4 regions of the Cytobacillus gottheilii genome follow, and region 2 is predicted to be linked to each of the others. Evidence: riboswitches for the same ligand, from Rfam matches in the RefSeq annotation. Region 2 holds a riboswitch; each other region holds the start of a gene.

Region 1 (4,197 bases), 820 kb from region 2:
ATCACATGATAAGGTATCCGGTGTTTGGGACCGTATGATTCTTGCACCGATCAGCAAGACCAAAATGTATACTGGTTACATCTTATATAGTTTCTTAATATCCATGTTTCAGATTGTTGCCGTACTATTATTGTTTAAATACGTGTTGAAGTATGATCTTGGAAATCAGTTTTGGCTAATCATACTCGCATCTGCTCTGTTTGTATTCAGCATGATCAGCATTGCCATGCTGATTACTGGATTTGTAAAAACACCAGAACAGTTCTATGCGATTTATCCATCCATCATTCCGCTAATTCCTTTGGTTAGTGGATCCTACATGATGCCAGGAACGATTTCTAATCCAGTACTGCTGTTTGTAGCGGATCTTTTTCCAATGGCCCATGCAATGGATGCTATCATGAATGTAATTTTTTATGATGCTGGGTTGGCGGACATAACGATGTCACTGCTAATTATGCTTTTAATCGGGATTGTCGGAATGGGATTAGGGATCAATTTGGTTGAGCGCAGGAGCAGGTGATTTATAGAAAAAAACGGGAGGGCATTATGTGCCATCCCGTTTTCTCTTTAATTCGTTTTAATGGAAGATTGTTTATTTGTTTTTTTATTCGTATAGTATAGCTTGTTTTGATCGATGAAAAGATCAATTGAATGTACTTTATTCATAGGTTTAGCGTGTTTGCCTGCTAGTGTTGCTTTATACAAATATCCGCTGTTTGAATAGTTGCTGAAGTAAATTTTGTTGTGCGTGATGACAAAATAAGGTGCTCGTGCATTGATCAGCTTTGTTTTTCCTGTACCGTCCTTTTTCATGCGGTAAAGCTTGTCCTGATCTTTACTGTTAGAGTAATAGAAATAATTTCCCATCTCTTGCACGGATTGAAGCTCTTGAAAGTAAGCATATTTGGTGCTTGCCGCTGATGGATATTGCTTTTCATTCCAGACATGATCTTTTCTCAATGTCTTAGCGTCTACAAGAAAATATTTATAGCTAACTTGATCAGCCTGATTTGGGACAGGATCATTCCAAGTGGCGTCAACATAATAATAGTGATGATCTACTTTTACCATATTCCAAGCATGTGGACCGCCGTTAGCTGTTCCTGCAATATATTCGTTCTCAATACCAGCGCGATCTAATAGCAGCTGCATCGTTTTAGCGTAGCCTTCACAAACGGCAATTCCATCAACCATTAAACCATACGGTGTATACGAGCTTTCAGGAACTGTTCCATTCTGATAGTTTGTCCAGTCATAAGCTGTATTTAAAACAATATAATCGTGAATCGCTTTTACTTTATCAAAATCTGAATCCTTCGGTTGGATTGTCTCTTTTAATATGGATTTAATCAGCTTTTCTTGTTTGCTGACCATCGTTTTGATTTGGGAAACAGGGTATTTGTAGCTGATTTTAATCTTACCGTTTGAATAAATCAGTGTATTTTTGTGCTGAAAATAAAAGATTTCAGGATGATCTGCTAACACGTCATTGATGACTTCACCAACTTCTTTGTATGAAAAAGATTGAGAAGGAAATGTAGCAGTTGTTTGATAGCTTTTAAAGGAATCCAGCAGATTCTGGTAGGTTTCTTGATAAGCTGAATCCTTCTTTTCGGCTGCAAGAGCAGAGGAGCTGATCATTGTGAGGAACAGAAATGCAAAACATACGGAATACAAGGTCTTTTTGACCATGGTCAATCTCTCCTTTACGATTAGTTTCTAAATAGAAAATAATTACGGTAACCCAGCTGTCATAGCTTGCGCCTTAGACCTGTGGCTTTGCGTCTCAATCTTTCAATTGATTTGCCGTTATGAGTATTATAGTCTATTATTATTAGTAATTAAAGGAGTATTAGGTTAAAAATACTAGTCTAATAGAAGTGTTTATGTAAAACTTTTATGAAATGTTGTGGGTTTATTAAGATTTTATTAAACATTTGTTAAAGAAAAATGAAAAACCTGTTGACGATAGAGGATAAATATACTAGAATAATAAAAGTAGTCAGCAGGATTATTCGACAAAATTCGATAGATTTTGCAGGTTCTAATTTGAGATTGAAAACATACTATTTTATTATATTGCGGTTGTAGTTTAGTGGTAAAACCTCAGCCACGAGCATAGCATCCATGAAACATCTGCGAGTTGCCTCGACGCATTAGCTTCTCGAATGAGCTGGCAGAGAAAGAGGCATGACATTTCGTGAGATTAAAATTATTTTAAAAAGATTCATTATAATGCGGGTGTAGTTTAGTGGTAAAACCTCAGCCACGAGCATAGCATCCTTGAAACATCTGCGAGTTGCCTCGACGCATTAGCTTCTCGAATGAGCTGGCAGAGAAAGAGGCATGACATTTCGTGAGATTAAAATTATTTTAAAAAGATTCATTATAATGCGGGTGTAGTTTAGTGGTAAAACCTCAGCCTTCCAAGCTGATGATGAGGGTTCGATTCCCTTCACCCGCTCCATACATAACCAACGCAGTGTTCCGTTTCTTTAAGAACGAAATGTTGCGTTTTTTCATGTTTTAAAAAGTGTTTTCATTGAATGTGTGAAAAGGGTCCATTTAGGAGATATGTGCTCAGAAGCTAAGGAAATGTGCTGTTTAACGAAAGTTATCCGCCGTCAGAAAATTTTATCCGCCGTTAAAAAAATTTATCCGCCAAAAACCATCTTTTATCCGCCAAACGCAAAAACACACCGCCTATCCCGTCGCTCAGCACAAAAAAACGCCCGCCTGCTCAGCAGCAGACGGAACGCACTCCATAATATTAATCAATTATGCGGACCTCACCAGTACCCCCATGCACTTGAAGGAACATATCCTTCAAAGAAACAGTCATTTCTTCCGCTTCTTCAACTGTAATAGATGGGCGATGAAAGACAATTTGCAGCGCATTGACGGTTTCTTCTGTGACAGCCGTTCTTTCTGAATCCACGAACGGGCTGCCAAATGGACCGGCTTCATCTGCTGCGACAAGTAATCGGTGGACAGAGTTTTCCCGACCGTTTAAACCGATATAGGATTCATTCTCCTCACCAAGTCGAATTTGGACTGGACCAGAAAGCTTGTCTGCATCATAAATTCCGATCGGCACTTGATATTTTAACGAAAAGAAATTATTCAAATCAATCGCACTATGAACAGATTGCAGATAATTTTGCTTTATTACTCGTCTGTAAAGTGCTTCGGCGGAATGCCGATAACGGTTAGGATCCTTTCCGCAAGCTTTAAATATCTGACGCCATTCCTGAATTGCTTCGATCTCGGTGACTTTTTTATCCTCATAATCGAAATAAAGCGACTCCTGAAATAATTGCAAGCGGCCTTTTACCATTTGCGGAGATTTGCCAACTTGAATATCATGGTATGTAATCACGCCGATTTTAAAATGAGGGAATAATGTGCTCAATTCAGGTGAAATGTTAATTTCCAATGTTTCCACCTCCAAAATAGATTAGAAATAGTTTATCATAAGAATAATGATTTTTTCATTAAAAGGTAAGTGAGTTGGTGTACTGCATGAAAGTAGAAGAATTGAAACAAGATATTATACAATACAGCCAGTCAATCGGGATTGATAAAATCGGCTTTACAACAGCCGATACCTTTACTGGTTTAAAAAATATATTAATGAAGCAAATTGAACTGAATTATCAATCCGGCTTTGAAGAGCCTGACCTGGATAAAAGAGTTACGCCTGCATTGCTTTTGGATCAACCCCAATCGATTATTTCAATCGCTCTTGCCTATCCTTCTAAAATGAGGGAGCGGGTTGCTGGGAAAAAAGGGGAAAGAAGGGGTATTTTCTGCCGGGCGTCTTGGGGAGAAGATTATCATCATATCTTACGGAATCGTCTGCAGCAGCTGCAGGACTATATCGCTGAAAAAGTGCCGGATGCCCGATTTAAATTTATGGTGGATACGGGTGAGCTTGTTGATCGAGCGGTTGCTGAAAGAGCGGGAATCGGCTGGACTGGAAAGAATTGTTCCATCATTACACCAGAATTCGGTTCCTATGTATATTTAGGAGAAATCATTACGAACATTCCGTTTGCACCGGATAAGCCGATTGAGGATCGCTGCGGTACGTGCACGAAATGTATGGATGCCTGTCCGACTGGGGCCTTGGTGAACCCCGGTCAGCTTAATGCTCAGCGCTGCATTGCTTTTTTAACACAAACAAAAGGCTTT
Region 2 (4,197 bases):
CATCTTTTGCAAACACAGAAAACTTTTCCCTGGCATGAGCTAAAAATTCAATCAGCTGGTTAAAGTGAGCATGAGTTTCACTTTTTTCATCTACTTTGCTGATCATCTTTCCAGCTGATAGTTCCTTCATGCCCATTGTAATTTCACTATGAATATGTGAGTGGCGTTTCAGTGAAAAATAGCGGAAAGCAAAATAAACGGTTGTTACCAATAAGACCACAATAATCCCAATTAGAATAGCTTCCATAATTAATTAATTCTCCTGACTCTATATTTAATAAGTTCTTATACAAGTTTGTTTACTATTTAACAATAAATTCCACAAGGAGCATGTATGAAAAGATAAATCCTAAAGCTCCTTCACAAGGATATATGTTCCGTCTGCTACCTCTGAAGGAATTCCCTTTAATCGATCATGGTTTTTATAATCATAAACAATATAATTTCCGCCAAGATCTTTGTATCTGGTCATATTATGATACTTTTCCATCACACGAATGGATTTCGGATTTGTCGCTTCACCAAGAACAAACTTTAATCCTTCTGCACTTGCCTTATCGATCAGCATAGCACCTAATTGCTTAATAATGTCATGGCGCCCATGCTCAGCTCTTACTCCTAACATAAAAAGGTGCAATAGTTCACCATCTGCTATCTCTCTGCCATGGCGCGCTTGAAAATCTTCCATAAAACGCTTGTCCACATCTTCGAGCACACTAAGAAGAATATTCATATCAGAAAAAGATCCTTCGAAAATATCTTCTCCGATAATTTCAGGTGCATTCGTATCGCCAACAAGAGCTCCTACTACTTGCTGCTGCTCATCCATAGCCACTGCACAATACCCTTGTCCAGCAACAGAAGTTAAATAGCCATGAATAAAATCGTAAAGGTCTTCATATTCAAAATTCAGCTGGCCGACCATAGGCTCCTGCACCCATTTTCCTGAAACATCAATACCAAAAAAAGAGCGTGCCAAACATTCAGCACTTTTTGCAATTAAATCTGACTGTTCCTGCCCGACAATTTGATATGTATAAAGTGATTGTATCGCTTCCATATGCTATCTCCCTTGTTCAGATTGATTGCTTATTTATCTTTTAATCGCATGAGGCAGCTGATCCACAAATGTACCGGTAAATTCAATTCTTTCAAGCACATTTCTAATTTGTACTTGAGCAATTTTAGAAGTTGGCTTAAGAACCAGGAAATCTTTAAACCCTAGGGAATTATAAAACTTCATCGTTTGTTCCATCTGTGGAACAACCTTTGATGGAGTCGGCTTTTGATACGTTGCATCAATAACAAATGTGTACTCTTGTCTTGGCACCCGATTAATCGTTTCCTGCAAATCTCCCATATACTCTGCTGCATCTTCTTCTCTCATTGCGCCTGCACGCACCTGGACATGAACTTCCTTCTGATTCTCATTAATGGCCATCATATATTTCTTTTTATCTACTACAATCATCCTCTAAATCTCCTTTTTTATGTTGTCGTTTTCTACTTTGCTTTGCACTGCACTCTTTTCCAACCTGAGTCTAATAAACATAAAGAAAACTTGCCGAGTGACAAGTCCTAAAAGGACACAGACAGAGGCTTAGTTGCACTTATACTACAGCCCTAAAATACCCACTGCATCGAGCCTTCTTCTGCGCTGCACATTTACACTTTTTGAAAGTATAAAAAAGGCTATCCTAGACAAGGATAGCCAATTAATCGCTTTACATTAATTTTGGCAACCCGACTATCATTATCCATACGGATGTTAGACTCGTAGCTTTGCGTCCTTACCTTTCGATAAGTTTGCCTTTATCATATTCAGAAAATAGTACTTATATCATGATGAAAATATCCTACTTTATTATATAGAAACTGGCAAGTTTTGTCGATAATTGTAACTATAGATTAACAATCTTTACACAAATTCGAGTGCAGAAGGGGTTGTGGGTTTTAGGGACAGGTCCATCGACCCGGTTTGGCGTTGCTTAGAGAGACAGGTTTCTCCTCTAATTTAGGTAATCATACCTATCCAACGCGTAAAAAAAATGCCTCCCAAAAGCAGCAGCTACATGGTCAGACATCTCTATTTCCAAATAAATGATTTAATTCTACTCTATTTAAAACAAAATCTTCTAATGTATATCCATTTAAAACATTCAGGAAAGCTTGCAATGCCTCGTATAGGGCGTTTTTCAATTTACAAGCCGGTGAAATTGAGCAATAGCCTTCTCCCTGTTTAAAACAGCCAACAATGTGAAAGTCTTCTTCTGTTTCGTAGACTACCTTTCCAATATTAATATCCTTTGGGTCTTTAGCAAGACGAATTCCCCCATTTCGTCCGCGTATAGTTTCGACATATCCTAATTGTCCTAAGTGATGAATAATCTTCATTAAATGATTCTTGGAGATATTATAAGAATCCGCTATTTCTTGAATGGTGCTTAATTCCTCAGAACCCTTTAGAGCTAAAAATATTAAAACACGGAGAGAATAATCCGTATAGTTTGTTAGCCTCATCCTTATGAATGCTCCTTAATTCGTTTCCTAGTATTATATCTAGAAAAGCCGACAAGTGGCAAGCGCAAGCGAATCTGATATTTGTCTGGTTTCCCAATATTTCTAAGCGCAGAAGCAATGGTTCTTCATACATCAAACCAGTCAAATATATTTAATTCCCTTCTTAAATGTGACAACTTTTCAAAAGATGTATATAAAATATATCTTTTATTGCCACTATTATTATATTATAAACATGCATATAAAATACATGTTAACCCAGAGGGGATGTTATTATGTTAAGCCAAGAAACGATTAAAATCATTAAAAGTACAGTTCCTGTTCTTGAAAAACACGGCAAAGAAATTACAACCCATTTTTACAGTCAAATGTTATCTAAACACCCAGAGCTACTGAACATTTTTAATCATGCCAACCAGAGGGAAGGCCGTCAGCAGACTGCTTTAGCAAATACTGTTTATGCAGCAGCTGCAAATATTGATAACTTAGGCGCAATTATTCCTGTTGTTAAGCAAATTGGACAAAAACACAGAGCACTTGGCGTACTGCCAGAACATTATCCAATTGTAGGAGAAAATTTATTAGCTGCCATTAAAGATGTTTTGGGAGATGCAGCTACCGATGAGATCATCAATGCTTGGGCAGAAGCCTATGGAGTAATTGCTGATGCGTTTATTGGCATTGAAGCAGAAATGTATAAAGAAGCGAAGGAACAGCCAGGCGGATGGGATAGATTTAGAAACTTCATTGTTGAGCGCAAAGTAAAAGAAAGTGATGTTATCACTTCGTTTTATTTAAAGCCTGAGGATGGTTTGGACATTGCCTCTTACCAAGCCGGCCAGTATCTTACTGTAAGAGTTCAGCCTGACGGAGATACATATACCCATATCCGTCACTATAGCTTATCTGCTGCACCCGAAAAAGACTATTACCGCATAAGTGTAAAGCGTGAAGAACAAGGTGTAGTGTCTTCTTATCTTCATCTGGATGTTGAGGAAGGAGATGTTTTGGAAGTTAGTGCTCCGGCTGGTGAATTTATGCTGGAACAAAACGAACTTCCAGCAGTTTTAATCAGCGGCGGTGTCGGATTGACTCCAATGGTCAGCATGCTGCACACCATTATAAAAGAACAGCCTAACAGAGAGGTTACGTTTATTCATGGTGCTTTGAACGGTAATGTCCATGCTTTAAGAGATGAAGTTACAGAGGCTGCAAGTAAATCAAAGCATGTGAAAAGTTTTGCAGCGTATTCCAATCCAACTGAACAGGATCGAAAAAATCAGAATTATGATAAAGAAGGTTTCATAGATTCAGAGTGGCTTAAATCAATCGCTGGAACTTCTCAGGCAGACTTTTACTTCTGCGGCCCTGTGCCATTTATGAAAAAGATCTATGCTGCTCTTAAAGAATGGGGTGTACCATCAGAGCAAATGCATTTTGAATTCTTTGGACCTGCTGGTGAAATTGAATAAGCAGCTGCACTATAAATGGAATTAGCCCGACTGATCAGCCGGGCTAATTCCATTTTACAATAAGAAAGACCGTATAGATTTACTATACGATCCCACATCTCATAGAAAATATTAAAGATTTTTCCCGTTAGAGCTGATAACATCTTTATACCAATAGAAAGATTTCTTTCTCTTTCTCTCTAGCGTGCCACTACCATCATCATGC
Region 3 (4,197 bases), 790 kb from region 2:
TTGACTGGGCAATATTTAAGCCCAAAAGAGTTTTACGAGCGTTTAAATGATGAAGACACTGTGGTCTTAGATGCGCGCAATGACTATGAGTATGATCTTGGTCATTTCCGCGGTGCGATCAGACCGGATATCATAAACTTCCGTGACCTTCCACAATGGGTGCGTGAAAATAAAGAATTGCTTGGAGATAAAAAGATTGTTACGTATTGCACAGGCGGAATCCGCTGTGAAAAATTCTCAGGCTGGCTGTTGAAGGAAGGCTTTAAAGACGTTGCTCAGCTTCACGGCGGCATCGTCACATATGGCCAAGATCCGGAAGTCCAAGGTGAGCTTTGGGATGGTCAGTTGTATGTATTCGATGAAAGAATTGGCGTACCTGTTAATCAGAAAGAGCATGTGGTCGTCGGCCGCGATTATTTTTCGGGCGAACCTTGCGAGCGCTATGTAAACTGTGCAAACCCTGCCTGCAACAAAAAAATCTTATGCTCTGAAGAAAATGAGCATAAATATATGCGCAGCTGCTCAGATGAATGCCGTACAAATCCGCGCAACCGCTATATTATTCAGCATGAATTGAGCGAGGAAGAAGTACAGAATCGTTTAGAAACAATTGAAGCGTAAATCAATGAATAAAACGGGGCATCCAGATTGGGTGCCCTTTTTTCTGCTATTATTTATTGGAAAGCTGATCAATAACCTTTTCAAGCTTTTCGTCTACAACACTTGCATCGTCAATATGCTGCTTCAGCAAAGCGTTTACCTCATCAAAAATATGTTTAGTCTTGCTGATTTCGTCTGCTGTTTCCTGAGATTGATATGTTTGCTTGCCGATTTGCTGCATGACTTCACCAACTTCTTTTTGTACGGTACTAATGATGCTGCTGATAGAATCAATCGCTGTAGTTGAACCGCTGCTGATCTCCATGCCTTCTTGAATGAGATGGGAGCTTTGCAGGGTTGATTGCAGAGTTGCCCCAATATCCTGCTGAATGTTTTTAGTCAAACTGCTAATATTTGCTGTGCTCTCAGCTGTATTTTCCGCCAGTTTCCTAACTTCCTCTGCAACAACAGCAAACCCCTTCCCTTGTTCTCCTGCACGAGCAGCTTCTATTGAAGCATTCAAGGCAAGCAGATTGGTTTGATCAGCAATCTCTTTAATTACTTTTACAATCATTTCAATTTCCTTCGATCGCTCATTGAGCTGCTCCATTTTACGGGAATTTTCCTCCAATTGAGCGCCAAGCTGCTTCATCAGTTCTTCAGATTTTAAGATTGAAGCTCTGCCATCGTTTGACCGCGACACCATTTCCCCAGCAGAATGAATGAGAACCTCTCCTTTTTGTGAAAGGTCTTTTGAATTCAGAACTGAATCTTCACTTAATGACTTAACGTGATCAAAGTGAGTTTTAATGCTGCCAACTAATGAGCCAAGTGTATGATGCTGTCCATTTACCATTTCGTGCTGATGCAGGGTGTGCTGTAAGTCATGGAGAAAATCGAAAATAGTCTCTTGCAGTGCGGCTTCCTTATGTGCCATTTCTTCCTCAACTTGCTTTCGAATAGAATCTTCTAACTCTTTCCGTTCTAACTCTAGCTTTTTTGTATTCTTCTTTCCTATCAGCAGCATGTTATTACCCCAATCCCTATGATTTATGGTCGTCCTTTCTATTATATCGGCACTATTTCCTATCTTTTGTGCATCATATCACTCTTTTTAAATATTTCCGGGGAAATTGTTGAAGATGGTTGAAAGTTGTTGAAATAATGAGAATAAAGACTTAAGATAAAAGTAACAGATGTTTAAAGGCAAACTTATTGAAAAATAAGGACGCAAAGCCGCGAATCTAAGGTCTGATAGACATTCTTTACCTTTGGCATGAAAGTAAAGGCTATTAGTCTTGCTGCCGAAAAGAAGGAGTATCTCTAATTATATTGGACTATGATGGTCGGGCTGCCAGCATGAACGGGTGTTAAAAAATTAGACAAGGAGAGAGGACGATGGAGGTACTATTTGGAACAGTAGCTTACTTTGAACAGGAAATTCAGCGTCATGTTTTAAAAGAAGAGAAAAATAAAATTGCTCAGATTGCTGAAAATCTGGAATTAGATCTTAAGTTTAACTTCGTGTGCCATGAAGATTTAAGAAAAGAATGCCTGCAAAATCTTTCACATGCTTCAAAGAAACTGCTTCAAGCCACGGATCAAAAGCTAGAAAAGATTCCCTGCTAGAAACGTAAATTTACTGAACTTATACTTTTCCTATTTTTCATTAATAAGAATGCCATTAGCGCATATATATAATAGCTGAACTTGCCCAGACATCTAGTATTTGCCTGTGCAGGTTCAGCTTTTTTCATTAGTGAAAATTTTTCATCATACGTTCATTTTCAGCATGAGCAACTTGTAGAAATTTGTCTAATGAGAATGATAAAATAGAATATAGTAGGAGGGGGATTCATGAGAAAAAGATGGTTACTGGCTGCTTCTTTCCTGATTTTTATCGTTTTAGCAGGCTGTTCAAAAGAACCTATGCCTCAAGATCAGTTTTCGCAATATATTAAACATTGGAATAACCAAGAATTTACCGATATGTATCGTTTACTCTCTGCAAAAGCAAAGGAATCCATATCAGAGGATGACTTTGTAGATCGATATGAAAAAGTGTATAATGACCTGCAAATCTCTGATATAGAGGTTACATCGAATGCAGACAAAGAACAGGAATTTGAGGAAGAAAGCGCAGCACTTCCCTTTTCAGCGTCAATGAATAGTGCTGCAGGAAAAATAGAATTCACGCATGATGCAACACTTATAAAGGAAGAGCATGAGGATGGGGAAAATTGGTTTGTAGAGTGGGATACAACGCTTATTTTCCCGGAGCTCGGCGCTAATGACAAAATAAACTATGCCTCTATCCCGGCCCAGCGAGGTGATATAATTGATCGCACCGGCGATATGCTTGCTTTTAATGGCACATTATATGAAATCGGCATCGTGCCGGAGGAAATGGGAAATGATGAGGAAACAACCATTAAAGGACTATCTCAGAGCTTAGGAATTTCCGAGGAGAGTATTGAAAATGCCTTGAATGCAGATTGGGTGCAGCCTGGTCATTTTGTACCGATCAAAAGGGTTTCTCCTGATAATGAAGGGCTTCTAAATGAAGTATTTTCTCTGCCTGGTGTTTTAAAACAGGATGTGAAAGGCAGAGTCTACCCAGCTGGAGAATCAGCAGCACATTTGATTGGGTATGTTGGTCCAATTACTGCTGAAGAACTGGAGAAAAATGAAGACAAAGGCTACTCCAGTACAGATCTAATTGGAAAACGGGGCCTTGAACAAGTACTGGAAACGCAGCTAAAAGGAACAAATGGCATTAAAATCAGCATTACGAAAGAAGACGGATCAGAGGCAGTGCTGGCGGAGAAGCCGGTTGAAAATGGAGAAAAGATTCAGCTGACAATAGATTTAACTGTCCAAGAAGATCTATATGAGGAATTGAAGGGCAATGCCGGCACTGCATCCGCCATTGACCCAGTTACAGGTGCGACAATGGCGTTAGTGAGCAGTCCAAGCTTTGACCCAAATGCTGCTTCATTAGGATTAACAGTACAAGAGTGGAAGACGCTCGAAGAAAATGAGCAGCAGCCGCTCCTTAACCGTTTCAGTCATAACTATGTGCCAGGCTCAGTTATGAAACCAATCACAGGAGCGATTGGCCTTGAAGAGGGAATCACAACAGCAGACGAAACAAAAGATATTAAAGGTCTGCGCTGGCAAAAGGACACCTCATGGGGAAGTTATCGAGTCACACGGGTAAAAGATCCGGGTTCACCAGTCAATTTCGACCAGGCTATGATGTACTCTGACAACATTTATTTTGCTCAAGAAGCATTGCAGTTAGGCAAGGATTCTTTCATGGAAGGGTTAAAAGCATTTGGCTTTGAAGAAGAAATCCCATATGTGTATCCGCTTCAATCTTCACATACAGGCAACATGGACACTGAAATAAAACTGGCAGATTCCGGTTATGGTCAAGGTGAAGTGGAAATGAATATCCTCCACCTTGCTGCCAGCTACACACCATTCATAAATAAAGGTTCACTCATTAAGCCGGTTTTGTTAGAAAACGAAGAAAAAAACCAAGTTTGGAAAGAAAATATCATTAGTGAAGAAACCGTAGCTATAATGAATTCG
Region 4 (4,197 bases), 830 kb from region 2:
AGCAGCGGTCTTATCAGAACATGTCGGCTTCCTGCAATGGACGGGTGTATTAATCATCTTAGCCGGAATTATGATCGGCAATAAAAGCAGTATCCAGCCAAAAATCATACAGCCATATGAACTAAACAGCCAGGGTTAATAACCTTGGCTGTTTTTTTAAAGGATATTCATCTCAGCTTGTAGAATAATTTTTTCAACAAGAAAGGAGAATACAATGAGAATCAGACTAGCTGATGCAGATGATATCCAACAGTTAATTCAAATGAGATGGGACTTCACTATTGAACATGATGAAAGCAAAAAAAGCTCATCCTTTCAGGAATTTGAGACTGAATGCCGCTCCTTTTTAGAAAGAGCACTCCTCAATCAGCAGTGGTTTATTTGGATTGCAGAGGAGCAGGGGAAAATTCTTTCTCATATTTATATTGAATGCATCCACAAGGTTCCCCGTCCAGGGAGAATCACGTACCCTTTCGCCTATATGACAAATGTATATACACTTCCAGAATATCGGCAAAAGGGAATTGGCAGCAAACTCTTACATGCTATCCATGATTGGACCAAGGAAAACAAATATGAATTTGTGCTTGTTTGGCCAAGTGATGAAGCCATCGAATTTTATAAAAGAAGTGGATATGAAGATCTTACGGAACCTTTGATTTATTATCCAAAATAAAAAACATCCCTTAAAAATTATGAAACAATGTCTTCTTCCCTCCGTAAACAAATGTAACTATCCTATTCAACGATAAGGAGTGTGGAAATAGATATGTGCGGAAGATTCACCTTATTTTCTGATTATGAGGAAATAATTGATCGCTTTGATATCGAAGCGGCCATTGATGAAGCACAATACATACGCAGCTATAATATTGCGCCATCTCATGAAGTGCTGGCTGTCATTAACGACGGAGAAAAAAATCGTCTGGGCTATTTAAAATGGGGACTTATTCCTCCCTGGGCAAAAGATGTGAAAATCGGCTATAAAATGACGAACGCCCGCGCAGAAACCCTGACAGAGAAACAAAGCTTTCGAGCTGCTTACGAAAAGCGCCGCTGCCTCATTATTGCCGATTCCTTTTATGAATGGAAAAAAACAAGTACAACAAAAGTTCCGATGAGAATAAAGTTAAAATCAGATAACCTGTTTGGCATGTGCGGGCTCTGGGAACGCTGGATTTCTCCTGAAGGAGCACCCGTTTATTCCTGCACAATTATTACAACAGCCTCCAACCCGTTTATGAGAGAGATTCATGAACGCATGCCTGTGATCCTTAATCCAGAGGATGAAAAAACATGGCTAAACCCAAACAATAGGAATGCCACTGAACTAAACAAACTCCTTGTCCCCTTTGAGGATAACCACATGGATGCTTTTGTCGTTTCGGATAAAGTAAACTCTCCTAAGAATAATACCATTGAAGTAACTCATGCTCTTTGCTGATTTTTAAAGGCTGTCGATAGACGGCTTTTTTTATTTTAACTGAAGGCAAATCTTTTCAAATATTCGTAATAAGAAAAAAGTCGCAAATTGTCGAAATGGAAAACACGTGCTAAAATACCTATAACGGCAAATTTTACGAAAGTAAAAGACGCAAAGCCACGGACCTAAGGCACAGATTTGCTAAGGCAGCCGGGTTACCAAGATGACTGATCTTGTAAAAAAGGAGTAAAAAGAAATGATGCATTATAAAGTATTAATTGCTGATGACTCAATGTTTATGCGCCAGCTGCTTAAAAAAGCAATTTCAAGTGACCGTTATACTGTCATTGGAGAAGCTGCAAATGGAAAAGAAGCCATTAAGTTATTTAAAAGAATGTCACCTGATATTGTCTTGCTTGACTTAACAATGGATGGAATTAACGGAATGACTGCTTTAAAAGAAATTAGGCGGATTGATTCCCGCGCAAATGTAATCATTTGCTCAGCGATGGGCCAATCAAAAATAATCATTGAAGCTCTTCAAAATGGAGCAAAAGACTTTGTCGTCAAGCCCTTTTTTAACGAACTTCTGCCAGCATTAGATAAAGTAATTAAATAAGCTTAGTTTAAAGTTGTGACAGGCACGGTTTATACTCCTCTTTACATAAAGTAATAAAAAAGGGGGAATATGGCTTGTATCCTTATTTATATCGAAACCAAACCGAAAGCGTACCGCCCGGACAATATAAATATTCAAACAACCTTCCAGTTATAATGAATCAATTATCACCAAACTCAACCATGAGTACAGAGCCTGTATTTTTAGATCACCTGCTTATGAATATCGGAAGAAAAATTAAAGTGGTGACAATTAATGAAAAACTAGAAGGCATATTAACCGGGGTGGCTATTGATCATATTCAACTGACCATTGACCATTTGAATTATCATATTCGTTTTCAGCATATCACTTACTTTGTCGGAAAACCGTAGTTATTTAACTGAAAAGAATAGAAAATGAAGAGTCTGAGAGGACTCTTTTTTATCGTAAATTTACAGTACCGATACAATTCCACCTTGATTTTTATGGTAAAATTTACATATCATTATTTTCGAGGTGATTATATGACTTATTTCTTTAACTTTCTTCTAGCCATTTTTCTTACTGCTTCATCTTATTTTATTGGAAGCATCCTTTTGAAAAATAGCATCACGATATTAGCGGCTATTATTATTGGCGCTTCCGTCGTATCCTTAGGTTCCATAACTGAAAAGCTTGGAGCACCGATTTGGTTAATTGTTCTCGTTCCATTTCCAGTTGGCATGACCCTGCTCTACTTATTTCTGAAAGAACCCTTTCATATCTGGCTCATTACCTACATGACAACTTTGGCATTATATACAGTTATTCATGTCATTATGAGCTACTTTTTTAAATTCAATTCGTTGATACCAGCTTGGAAGCTGAGGGTATAAGGATATAGAATTTTCGAAGGGACACGTGCTTGCTACATATAAGAATAATGGCACTAAGGTTTGCAAATACAGGAAAGTATATAAAATTTTTAAAGGTAAAGGAAGCTACAGGAATAAATAATAATCCATCGGTAATCCTAACAAAAAATCTACAAAAGGGGATTTATTATGGATTTAAATCCAATGGATATTTTAAAGCCTATTCATTTAAGTTCAGACTCATTAAGTGAAAATGCACCTTTAACAGCGGTTGAAATGGGTAAGCTTTGGGCTACTTATACAGGCAACAGCATGTCTCAGCAAATCCTCACTTATTTTCTTCACCATTGTGACGATGAAGATATTAAAATTCTGCTGGAAAATGGAATTGCTTTGACGAAGGATTTCATGGAGCGGATCGAATATTTTTTTAAGAAAAGTCATTTCCCGATCCCGAAAGGATTTACAGAAGATGACGTTAACTATGGTGCTCCGAGGCTTTATGATGATACATTTTATGTTCACTACCTGAAATATGCTTCCAAGGCGGGAATGAGCATTTATGCCGTTGCGATTCCTTTAATTATGAGGAAAGATATCAATCAGTTTTTTACTTATTGCAACAATTGTGCCGTGGCGTTATTAGATCAAATTAATACCGTCTTAGCTGAAAAAAAATTAATAGCAAAACCGCCTATTATTCCTATTCCAGAAAGCAACGATTTTATTCATAAACAAAATTACTTGGCAGGTTTTATCGGAGACATACGACCTCTTCATGCTTTAGAAATCTCTCACCTTTATGACAATATTGAAAATAACACAACAAGCAAAACATTATTATTAGGGTTTTACCAGGTGGTTAGAGATGAAAAGATTAAAGCTTTGTTTAAACGCGGGTTAGACATGACCGAAAAATCAGTGAAGCAATTCATGGAGAAACTGCATGTTGAAAATCTGCAGACACCATCTCATCTTGATCATTTAGTTACAACATCCACATACCCGCCTTTTTCAGATAAAATTATGCTCTTTCATAAGGTAGATATGTTTTCTATTAAAATAAGATCATTTGCGAACTCTATAGCAGTAAATGGACGAAGGGATATCGCTTTAATGTATGGGCGAAACCTCATGAATGTTGGATTGTTTGTTGATGATGGGGCAAACATTCTCATTGATCACGGCTGGATGGAATCACCCCCGAAAGCCTATGATCGGACTTAAGTTCATTACCGTATGTCATCTTTAGAGCTTCCAATCATAAAACAACTATAAACAGCCTTCTTATTTCATATAAGAAGGCTGTCAGATTGTAG

Evidence for each region. A riboswitch is a leader RNA that binds a small molecule or an ion and turns the genes downstream of it on or off. The one in region 2 is predicted to bind cyclic di-GMP.
Region 1: it holds a riboswitch for cyclic di-GMP, as region 2 does, so the genes downstream of both, J1899_RS06390 (DUF5050 domain-containing protein) here and J1899_RS02435 (hypothetical protein) in region 2, are expected to answer to the same signal.
Region 3: it holds a riboswitch for cyclic di-GMP, as region 2 does, so the genes downstream of both, J1899_RS20745 (hypothetical protein) here and J1899_RS02435 (hypothetical protein) in region 2, are expected to answer to the same signal.
Region 4: it holds a riboswitch for cyclic di-GMP, as region 2 does, so the genes downstream of both, J1899_RS06465 (response regulator) here and J1899_RS02435 (hypothetical protein) in region 2, are expected to answer to the same signal.

What each region holds. Positions count from the first base shown of each region.
Region 1 is NZ_CP071709.1:1,293,212-1,297,408, forward strand. Features, by position in the region: gene J1899_RS06385 (ABC transporter permease) at 1-523, shown strand, start outside; gene J1899_RS06390 (DUF5050 domain-containing protein) at 571-1,695, opposite strand; cyclic di-GMP riboswitch class I at 1,739-1,821, opposite strand; tRNA gene J1899_RS06395 (tRNA-Gly) at 2,397-2,470, shown strand; gene J1899_RS06400 (B3/B4 domain-containing protein) at 2,774-3,439, opposite strand; gene queG (tRNA epoxyqueuosine(34) reductase QueG) at 3,526-4,197, shown strand, end outside.
Region 2 is NZ_CP071709.1:476,147-480,343, reverse strand. Features, by position in the region: gene J1899_RS02445 (methyl-accepting chemotaxis protein) at 1-247, opposite strand, end outside; gene J1899_RS02440 (hypothetical protein) at 350-1,060, opposite strand; gene J1899_RS02435 (hypothetical protein) at 1,094-1,471, opposite strand; cyclic di-GMP riboswitch class I at 1,735-1,821, opposite strand; gene J1899_RS02430 (Rrf2 family transcriptional regulator) at 2,077-2,520, opposite strand; gene hmpA (NO-inducible flavohemoprotein) at 2,796-3,992, shown strand; gene J1899_RS02420 (glycoside hydrolase family 1 protein) at 4,104-4,197, opposite strand, start outside.
Region 3 is NZ_CP071709.1:4,209,467-4,213,663, reverse strand. Features, by position in the region: gene trhO (oxygen-dependent tRNA uridine(34) hydroxylase TrhO) at 1-621, shown strand, start outside; gene J1899_RS20750 (methyl-accepting chemotaxis protein) at 671-1,627, opposite strand; cyclic di-GMP riboswitch class I at 1,796-1,909, shown strand; gene J1899_RS20745 (hypothetical protein) at 1,999-2,229, shown strand; gene J1899_RS20740 (penicillin-binding transpeptidase domain-containing protein) at 2,458-4,197, shown strand, end outside.
Region 4 is NZ_CP071709.1:1,307,408-1,311,604, reverse strand. Features, by position in the region: gene J1899_RS06480 (EamA family transporter) at 1-139, shown strand, start outside; gene J1899_RS06475 (GNAT family N-acetyltransferase) at 215-676, shown strand; gene J1899_RS06470 (SOS response-associated peptidase) at 770-1,444, shown strand; cyclic di-GMP riboswitch class I at 1,560-1,646, shown strand; gene J1899_RS06465 (response regulator) at 1,680-2,042, shown strand; gene J1899_RS06460 (DUF2642 domain-containing protein) at 2,117-2,416, shown strand; gene J1899_RS06455 (hypothetical protein) at 2,621-2,899, shown strand; gene J1899_RS06450 (DUF3231 family protein) at 3,068-4,105, shown strand.